3 regions of the Methylobacterium sp. HJ2 genome follow, and region 3 is predicted to be linked to each of the others. Evidence: predicted binding sites of a transcription regulator. Region 3 holds the regulator's gene; each other region holds the start of a gene.
The links. The regulator PhoB, encoded in region 3, activates phosphate uptake and scavenging genes when phosphate is short. The targets are predictions, from matches to a motif close to TGTCATNNANCTGTCAT.
Positions count from the first base shown of each region.

Region 1: the regulator PhoB is predicted to act here: its motif matches at 1,799-1,815, upstream of ppk2 (polyphosphate kinase 2).
Region 2: the regulator PhoB is predicted to act here: its motif matches at 1,476-1,492, upstream of ACS5RC_RS16005 (DUF47 domain-containing protein).

Region 1 covers NZ_JBWJYM010000007.1:93,912-97,135, forward strand. Annotated here, with positions in the region: gene ACS5RC_RS17560 (hypothetical protein) at 1-61, shown strand, start outside; gene ACS5RC_RS17565 (TerB family tellurite resistance protein) at 277-957, shown strand; gene ACS5RC_RS17570 (N-acetylmuramoyl-L-alanine amidase) at 954-1,700, shown strand; gene ppk2 (polyphosphate kinase 2) at 1,819-2,739, shown strand; gene ACS5RC_RS17580 (hypothetical protein) at 2,793-3,023, opposite strand; gene ACS5RC_RS17585 (OpgD/OpgG family glucan biosynthesis protein) at 3,209-3,224, opposite strand, start outside.
Region 2 covers NZ_JBWJYM010000006.1:123,198-126,421, reverse strand. Annotated here, with positions in the region: gene ACS5RC_RS16020 (CsbD family protein) at 1-27, opposite strand, end outside; gene ACS5RC_RS16015 (nucleoside deaminase) at 187-648, shown strand; gene ACS5RC_RS16010 (SDR family NAD(P)-dependent oxidoreductase) at 734-1,438, shown strand; gene ACS5RC_RS16005 (DUF47 domain-containing protein) at 1,543-2,187, shown strand; gene ACS5RC_RS16000 (inorganic phosphate transporter) at 2,225-3,224, shown strand, end outside.
Region 3 covers NZ_JBWJYM010000001.1:744,617-747,840, forward strand. Annotated here, with positions in the region: gene phoU (phosphate signaling complex protein PhoU) at 28-744, shown strand; gene phoB (phosphate regulon transcriptional regulator PhoB) at 796-1,497, shown strand; gene ACS5RC_RS03480 (protein-disulfide reductase DsbD family protein) at 1,531-3,224, opposite strand, start outside.

The sequences.
Region 1 (3,224 bases), on a different contig from region 3:
CGCCCCGCGCTGCCCCTACGGCACCTACCGCGACGCCTACGGCGACGTGTACTGCCGCTGAGCCGAACCGGCCTCGAACCCGCGTCGGACGGGCCGGAGCCCAGCGCTCCGGCCCGTTCGCGTTCCGTCGGCCCTTCCGCGTTCGGGCGCGAGCCTGTATCCCTCCCGCCTCCCGTCCTGCCGAAGCCGCTCTCCGTGCCCGATTCCCGTATTCCGCCGGACGACCGCCGCGCCACCTCCGGCGTCTGGGGCAAGCTCGGCGGCGTCGGCCTCGGCATGGCAATGGGCGGGCCGCTCGGCGCGCTGCTCGGCGGCGTCGCCGGCCATTACCTGATCGACCGGGAGGGCGCGCCGTTCGGGCACACGCCCCGCGACGTGGTGTTCACCACCGGCCTCGTGGCGCTCGCCGCCAAGATGGCGAAATCGGACGGCGTGGTCACGGACGCAGAGGTCGAGGCCTTCGGCAAGGTCGTGCGGGTCGGCGATCACGAGCGCCCGGGGGTGGTGCGGCTGTTCGACCTCGCCAAGACCACGACCAGCGGCTACGAGGCCTATGCCCGCCAGCTCGCCCACACCTTCGGGGACGAGCCCGCCCTGCTGGAGGACGTCCTCGACGGCCTGTTCCACATCGCCACCGCGGACGGGGCGATCCACGAGGCGGAGGAGCGCTACCTGCGGGCCGTGGCCGGGATCTTCGGCCTCGACGACCCGGCCTTCCGCCGCATCGCCGCCCGGCACGTCCGCCTCGCCGACGACCCCTACCTTGTCCTCGGCCTCGAGTACGGCGCCGACGCCGACACCGTGAAGGCGCGCTACCGGGCGCTCGTCGCCGAGAACCATCCCGACCGGGCGATCGCGCGCGGCCTGCCGCCGGACGCCGTGGCCATCGCCACCCGCAGGCTTGCGGCGATCAACGCGGCCTACGACCGGATCCTGGCGGGAGAGGCCGCGCGATGACGCCCGACAGCCCGCTCGCCCAGCGCATCCTGCCCTCGCCGAATCACGGCGAGCGCCGCGGCAAGCGGCCGGACCTGCTGATCCTGCACTACACCGGCATGGAGAGCGCCGCCGCGGCGATCGGCCGGCTGAGCGACCCGATCGCGGAGGTCTCGGCCCATTACCTCGTCTTCGAGGACGGGCGCATCACCCAGATGGTGCCCGAGGGCCGCCGCGCCTGGCACGCGGGCGCCGGGTTCTGGAAGGGCGAGCGCGACGTGAATTCCCGCTCGCTCGGCATCGAGATCGTGCATCCGGGCCATGCGGGCGGGCTGCCGCCCTATCCGGAGGCGCAGATCGCGGCCGTCACCGCCCTGTCGCGCGACATCGTCGCGCGCTGGGGCATCCCGGCCGCGCGGGTGCTCGGGCATTCCGACATCGCGCCCGCGCGCAAGGAGGACCCGGGCGAGGTCTTCCCCTGGGCCCGGCTCGCGGCCGAGGGCGTCGGGCACTGGGTCGCGCCCACGCCGATCCGCGACGGGCGCTTCTTCGCGCAGGGCGATGCCGGGCAGCCGGTCGAGGCGCTGCAGGCGATGCTGGCCCTCTACGGCTACGACCAGCCGGTGACGGGCCTGTTCGACGCGCCGATGCGGGCAGTGGTCACGGCCTTCCAGCGCCACTTCCGGCCGGCCCGCGTCGACGGCGTCGCCGATGCCTCGACCATCACCACGCTGCGCGACCTGATCGCCGCCCTGCCGGGCTGAGGGCGGGCGCTTCCGCGAGACAGCGCCCGGACGACCGCCGCCGCCGGCTCGCTTTCTCAAGGCTGTCATGGGCGCGTGGTCTAAGCGCCGTGCCGAGCATGACGGGACCGTGACGACCATGACCGAGGATACCAGCGCCGCCCACGCCGCCGCCGTGGCAGCGATCCGCCGGGAACTCGCCGACAGCTACGACGAGGAGCTGGAGCTCGAGCTGGAGGAGGAGCGCCTCGCGCAGCTGTTCCCGCAGGCGGAGGGCGCGGCGCCCGGCATGGACCGGCGGCGCTACTTCTCCAAGCTGCTGCGGCTCCAGCACGAACTCGTCCGGCTGCAGGACTGGGTCCAGCACCGGGGCCTGCGCGTCGTGGTGCTGTTCGAAGGCCGCGACTCGGCCGGCAAGGGCGGCGTGATCAAGCGGATCACCCAGCGCCTCAATCCGCGGGTCTGCCGCGTCGCCGCGCTGCCGGCACCGAACGAGCGCGAGCGCACGCAATGGTACTTCCAGCGCTACGTCGCCCATCTTCCGGCGGCGGGCGAGATGGTCCTGTTCGACCGCTCTTGGTACAACCGCGCCGGCGTCGAGCGGGTGATGGGCTTCTGCACCGAGGACGACGTCGAGGAGTTCTTCCGCTCCGTGCCCGAGTTCGAGCGGATGCTGGTGCGGTCCGGCATCCTGCTGCTGAAATACTGGTTCTCGATCACCGACGAGGAGCAGGAATTCCGCTTCCATATGCGGATCCACGATCCGCTCAAGCAGTGGAAGCTCTCGCCGATGGACGTGGAATCGCGCCGGCGCTGGGAGGCCTACACCAAGTCCAAGGAGGACATGCTGGCGCGCAGCCACATCCCCGAGGCGCCCTGGTGGGTGGTGGAGGCGGTGGACAAGAAGCGGGCCCGGCTCAACTGCATCGCCCACCTGCTGCGGCAGATCCCCTACGAGACCGTCGCGCACCCGCCCGTGCACCTGCCGGAGCGCGTGCGGCACGCCGATTACGCCCGCGCGCCGATCCCGCCGGAGATGTACGTCCCGGCCGAGTACTGACGCCGAACGGGGTGCGCCTCGCGGGCCTTTGAACGCTGCACGGGCTCGCGGATTCAGAGCCGCCCGTCCATCCGCTGGGGCACGAGGGTGAAGCGCCCGTCCTTCGCCCAGGTCAGGCCGAGCAGGATCACGTTGTCGGCGACGGGCGGCGGCGCGGGCATGGGCAGCGATACGGGCAGGAGCACGGGCCGGGCGGCGATGCGCTCCGCGATGATCCGGCGGATGCGCGGGCGGAACCCGCGGCGCGCCAGCCAGTCCGGAATCTTGATGTCATCGCAGCGCATCGGCCCGCCTCAGACTCGATCCGTAATTCGATGCGCCCATCAGGCACGCAGCGCAGCGCGGCGCATCCCCAAAACGGAGTATGCTCCGGGCTGCGAACGGGACGAGGCGGCCCCGATCGTCGGTGCGGTGCGGAGGCGCCGGGCAAGCGGCGGGTTCGCTGCCGGGCGAGAGCCTGCGCCGCCCGCTACTGCACGGTGCCC
Region 2 (3,224 bases), on a different contig from region 3:
CTTGATCTTGTCGCCGGTGCTGCTCATGGCTGTCTCCTCAGTGTCTCTGTGCGGCCTGCGCCGCGTCGGCAGAAGAACGGCGGCGCGAGGCGGAATGTTCCATCGATTAACATTGCCCCTCTTGCCGCCGTGCCGTGCCGCTGCTCGCGGCCAAGCTCGTGCCTGCCCGTGCCAAGGAACGTCGCGGTGACGAAACCGATCCCCGGCGGCGATCCGTTCGATCTCGCCTTCGCGGCGGCCCGCCGGGCGGCGGATGCGGGCGAGGTGCCGGTCGGCGCCGTGGTCGTGCGCGACGGCACGGTGCTCGCCGTCGCGCATAACCGCCCCCGCGCGCTCCACGACCCGACCGCCCATGCGGAGATCCTGGCGATCCGGGACGCCTGCGCGGCCCTCGGGGACGAGCGCCTGCCGGGCTGCGACCTCTACGTGACGCTGGAGCCGTGCCCGATGTGCGCGGGCGCGATCGGCTTCGCGCGCATCCGCCGCCTGTATTTCGGCGCCTCCGACCCGAAGGGGGGCGGGGTCGAGCACGGGGCCCGCGTCTTCAGCCAGCCGACCTGCCACCACGCACCGGAGGTCTACGGGGGATTTCGCGAGCGCGAGGCGGCCGACATCCTGCGCGCCTTCTTCTCCCGACGGCGAGACTGAGGGGGCGCGGAGGGGGTCTGCGCTCGACAATCGCCGTCGCCGCGTCACCTGACGGGGATCCCACGCGTCCGGGAGGCACCCGCCCATGATTCCCACCTATCGTCGTGCCCTCATCGTCGGGGCGGGCCCCGGCCTCAGCGCCGCCCTCGCCCGCCAACTCGCCGCCGACGGCCTGAGGATCGGGCTCGCGGCGCGGAACACGGCCAAGCTCGCCGATCTCGCGCGGGAGACGGGTGCCGCGCTCCACGCCTGCGATGCGGGCGACCCGGCAGACGTCGAGGCGCTGTTCTCCGCGATGGAGGCTGGCCTCGGCGGCGCTCCGGACGTGGTGGTCTACAACGCGAGCGGGCGCCTGCGCGGACCGGTCTGCGACCTGGATCCCGCCGCGGTCGCCGACGCGTTGCGCGTCTCGGCCTTCGGCGGGTTCCTGGTGGCCCAGGCGGCGGCGCGCCGTATGCTGCCGGCCGGCCACGGGGCGATCCTGTTCACCGGCGCCTCGGCGAGCCTCAAGGGCTTCGCCGGATCGAGCCCCTTCGCCATGGGCAAGTTCGCCCTGCGCGGCCTGAGCCAGAGCCTCGCCCGCGAATTGCAGCCCCGGGGCATCCACGTCGCCCATGTCGTGATCGACGGCGCGATCCGGAATCCCGCCCGCGCCGGCGAGGCGCCGGACGCCCCCGACAGCCACCTCGATCCGGAGGCCATTGCCCGCGCCTACCGGGCTCTCCTGGCGCAGGACCGCAGCGCCTGGACCTCCGAGATCGATCTGCGACCCTGGCTGGAGACGTTCTGAATCTGCGGATGATCCAGAAACGCGGCGCGTGCGTTATGTGACGGTTGCGTGACGGACATCCCGGGCTTCGGCAGTCGCGGGTCTTGTGGGCGAGGTCGACGAGGATGCTGCACTGGTTCCGGGCCCTGATGCCGCGGGAGGACCGCTTCTTCGACCTGTTCGCCCGCCATGCGGCGACCCTCGTCGCGGGGGCGGAGGCGCTCCAGGCCCTGCTCCAGGGCGGGGAGGCGGTGCCGGAGCACGGGCGCACCATCATGGAGCGCGAGCACGAGGCCGACCGCATCACCGCCGAGGTGTTGGCGGCCGTCCGGCGCAGCTTCATCACCCCGTTCGACCGGGGCGACATCAAGGACCTGATCCAGTCGATGGACGATGCCATCGACCAGATGCAGAAGACGGTGAAACTGATCGAACTCTATGAGCTGCGCAGCTTCGATCCGCTGATGCGGGCGATGGGCGACACCGTCGTGGAGGCGGCCCGGCTCACCGCCGAGGCGGTACCGCTGCTCAACGCCATCGGAACCCACGCGGCGCGGCTCGGAACGCTCACCGAGCAGGTCACCCGCGTCGAGAGCCGGTCGGACGATCTCCACGACGAGGGCGTCAAGGCGCTCTACCAGGCGCACGGGCACACGGAGCCGATGCGCTACCTCATCGGCCGCGAGATCTACAGCAGCCTCGAGAGCGTGGTGGATCGCTTCGAGGACGTGGCCAACGAGATCAACGGCATCGTGATCGAGAACGTCTGATGGCGCTCCCCTCCGATTCGCCCGGGCGGGCCCGCGCATGACGGTCCTCGCCCTACCCTATCTCGTGGGCCTCGTTGCGGTCGCGCTGGTCTTCGATTTCCTGAACGGGCTGCACGACGCGGCCAACTCCATCGCCACCATCGTCTCGACCCGCGTCCTGCGCCCGCGCTACGCGGTGCTCTGGGCGGCCTTCTTCAACTTCATCGCGTTCCTGTTCTTCGGCCTTCACGTGGCCCAGACCCTCGGCACCGGCATCGTCGATGCCAGCATCGTCGATGCGCGGGTGATCTTCGCCGCCCTGATCGGCGCGATCGCCTGGAACGTCGCGACCTGGGTGCTCGGGATCCCGTCGAGCTCGTCGCACGCCCTCGTCGGCGGCCTCGTGGGCGCCGGGGCCACCAAGGCGGGTCTGCACGCGGTGGTCTGGGGCGGGCTCGGCAAGACGATCGCGGCGATCGTTCTCTCTCCCCTCGTCGGCTTCCTGCTCGCGCTCGTCCTCGTGCTGATCGTGTCCTGGGGCTTCGTGCGGGCGACGCCCTTCGGGGTCGACCGCGTCTTCCGGGTGCTGCAGTTCGGGTCCGCCTCGCTCTACTCCCTCGGCCATGGCGGGAACGACGCGCAGAAGACCATGGGGATCATCGCGGTGCTGCTCTACACGCAGGGATTGACCGGCCCCGAGTTCCACGTGCCGCTCTGGGTCGTGCTGTCCTGCCAGGCCGCGATGGCGCTGGGGACCCTGCTCGGCGGCTGGCGGATCGTGCACACGATGGGCTCGCGCATCACCCGCCTCAACCCGATGCAGGGCTTCTGCGCCGAGACCGGGGGCGCGCTGACGCTGTTCGCCGCCACCTTCCTGGGAATACCCGTCTCCACCACCCACACCATCACCGGGGCGATCGTCGGGGTCGGAGCCGCGCGCCGGACCTCGGCGGTCCGCTGGGGCGTGGCCGGCAACATCGTGGTCGCCTGGGTGCTGACGATGCCCGCCGCCGCCGCGATCGCCGCCGGAACCTACGTCCTCGCCGGTCTCGCGGGCT
Region 3 (3,224 bases):
CCCCATCTGCCGCCCGAGGATCGAACCATGCCCGGTCACATCGTCAGCTCCTACGACACCGACTTGGAGGATCTGCGCCGCGCGATCTCAGAAATGGGAGGCGTCGCCGAGAAGATGGTCGCTGAAGCCTCCGACGCCCTTGTGCGCCGCGATTCCAGTCTCGCTCAGGCCGTGATCGTGGCGGACAAGCGTCTCGACGCGCTCCAGCGCGACATCGAAGAGCGTTCGGTCCTGTTGATCGCCCGCCGCCAGCCGCTGGCGATCGACCTGCGCGAGACGATCTCGGCCATCCGCGTATCGGGTGATCTCGAGCGGATCGGCGACCTCGCCAAGAACGTGGCCAAGCGCGTGGTGGCGATCAGCGACCAATCTGTCGGCCAGAAGATCGTCATCGGCGTCCAGCACATGAGTGATCTCGCCGAGGCGCAGCTCAAGGACGTGCTCGACGCCTACGCGAGTCGCGACGTCAAGGCCGCGCTGGATGTCTGGGAGCGCGACGGCGCGATCGACGCGCTCTACAACTCGCTGTTCCGCGAGCTCCTGACGTACATGATGGAAGATCCGCGCAACATCTCGTTCTGCACGCACCTGCTGTTCTGCGCCAAGAACGTCGAGCGCATCGGCGACCACACCACCAATATCGCCGAGACGATCCAGTACTTAGCGACCGGCGAAACGCCGACTGGCGACCGACCCAAGAACGACGCTTCCAACTACGCCACCGTCAGCCCGGGTGAGGCCTGACGCGGCCGGGACGAGGACGTCTCCCGGCTCCGAACCGCACGGATTGAGCACATGCGTACCCGTATCCTGATCGTTGAGGACGAAGAGGCGCTCACCACCCTGCTGCGCTACAATCTGGAGGCCGAGGGCTTCGAGGTGGAATCCGCCGCCCGTGGCGATGAGGCGGAGTTGCGCCTCTCCGAGCAGGCACCTGATCTCGTCCTGCTCGACTGGATGCTGCCGGGCCTCTCTGGGATCGAGATCTGCCGCCGGATCCGGGCGCGGCGCGAGACCGAGCGCTTGCCGGTAATCATGCTGACGGCGCGCGGCGAGGAGGGCGACCGGATACGCGGCCTCGGCACCGGCGCCGACGACTACATCGTCAAGCCGTTCTCGGTGCCGGAGCTTCTCGCCCGCGTGCGGGCGCTGTTGCGCCGCTCAAAGCCCGCTCACGTCGCCGATCTGCTGGCGGCCGGCGACATCGAACTCGACCGGGTCAGCCACCGCATCCGCCGCAGCGGCCATGAGATCCATCTCGGACCTACCGAATTCAAGCTGCTGGAGTTCTTGATGCAGAGCCCGGGCCGCGTGTTCTCGCGCGAGCAATTGCTCGACGGGGTCTGGGGTCACGATGTCTACATCGATGAGCGGACGGTCGACGTGCATGTCGGTCGCCTGCGCAAGGCACTGAACCGGCCGCGCCAACCTGATCCGATCCGCACCGTGCGGGGGTCCGGCTACGCCTTCGACGAGACCTTCTCGCTCGAGGCTTGAGGGAGAGCCGCTGCGGTTACAGCTCGGATCGCGTCAGCGCGGCTCCGCCGCGCCAAGCACCGTGGCGCCGGCCGGCCGGACGCTCGCCAGTGCCGCCAGCACCGTGCCCTCGGTGAGGATCTGCGGCAGCACCTCAGGCGCCGCCACGCCCGTGTAAAGCAGGTAGAGCGGCACGCCGCTGCGGCCGTGGCGCTCTAGCAGGCGGGTGATCTCGGGGTTCTGGTTGGTCCAGTCGCCTTTCAGGACGGCGATCCCGCGCGCGCGCATCGCCGCCCGCACCGCTTCGGTCGAGAGCGAGGTGCGCTCGTTGACCTGACAGGTGATGCACCAAGCCGCCGTCATATTGACGAAGACCGGCCTGCCAGCAGCGAGAAGCCCGTCGAGGCGGGCCTGGGTGAAGGCCTCGACACCGTCGGCGTGCGCCTCAGCGCCGGGGGGCAAACGGTCGCGGTCGAGCGTCAGGGCGAGGGCGGCCACCGCGGTCACCGCCAGGATCGCGAGGGCGCGGGTCGCGCGGCCGGCGAGGCCCTCCGCCTCGCGACCGCGCTCCCAGGCCCAGGCGGCGAAGCCCACGAGCACGAGCCCGATCAGTGCCGCGAACAGTCCCTCCGGCCCGATCTGCTGAGCGAGCACCCAGACAAGCCACGCCACCGTGGCGTAGACCGGGAAGGCCAGCACCTGCTTCAGAGCCTCCATCCAGGCGCCCGGGCGCGGCAGAACGCGCACAGCCCCCGGCCACAGGGTCAGCGCCAGAAAGGGCAAGGCGAGCCCGAGCCCGAGGCAGGCGAAGATGACCAGCGCAGCCGCGGCGGACTGCGTGAGCGCGAAGCCGACCGCCGTGCCCATGAACGGCGCCGTGCAGGGCGTCGCTACGATCGTGGCGAGCACGCCGGTAAAGAACGAGCCCTCCAGTCCGGCCCGCCGGGCGAGCCCGTCGCCGAGTCCGACGACCCGACCGCCGAGATGCACGGCGCCCGACAGGCTGAGGCCCATCAGCAGGAGCAGGTAGGCGAGCATCGCCACCACCACGGGCGATTGCAGCTGGAAGCCCCAGCCGAGCCCGGCGCCGCCGCTCTTCAGGACGATCAGCAGCCCGGCGAGGCCAATGAAGCTCGCGAGCACCCCGGCGGTGTAGGCAAGGCCATGCAGGCGGACGCGCTGTTCACTCTCTCCGGAGTGCTGCACGAGCCCCAGGACCTTGATTGACAGGACCGGGAACACGCAGGGCATCAGGTTGAGGATCAGGCCGCCGAGAAGCGCCAACGCCGCCGCGCCCAGCAGCGTCGGCGTTTCGGCGGGCGCCGGCACCGCCGCCGTGGCCGGCATCTGCCCGGCGGGCGGCGGAGGCGCCTCGTCGCCGATGGCGAAGGCCTGCCGCACCGGGCCCGAGCCGAGATCCTCCGTGAGCGTCAGCACGCCCGGCAGGCTGGTCGGCACGGGCTCGCTCGGCGTCGCGCGGGTCAGGGTCAGGTGCAGTCCGCCGGCGTCGATCCGCAGGGTCTGCTCGGCCGCATTGTCGATCGCCGTCTCGGAATAGGGGAAGAAAGCGGCCTCGCGGATCGCGTCGCCTTTCAGCCCTACGGCATCGAGGTTCAGCACCAGATGCTCGCCCTCGCTCGACAGGCGGGCCGGCCAGGGCGAGGTGATCGGCATCGCCGCTCGCGCCCGGGCGAACAAGGCCTGCGCCTCCGCGGCCAGCGCCGCCGCCTTCGTCACCGGCAGCGTCA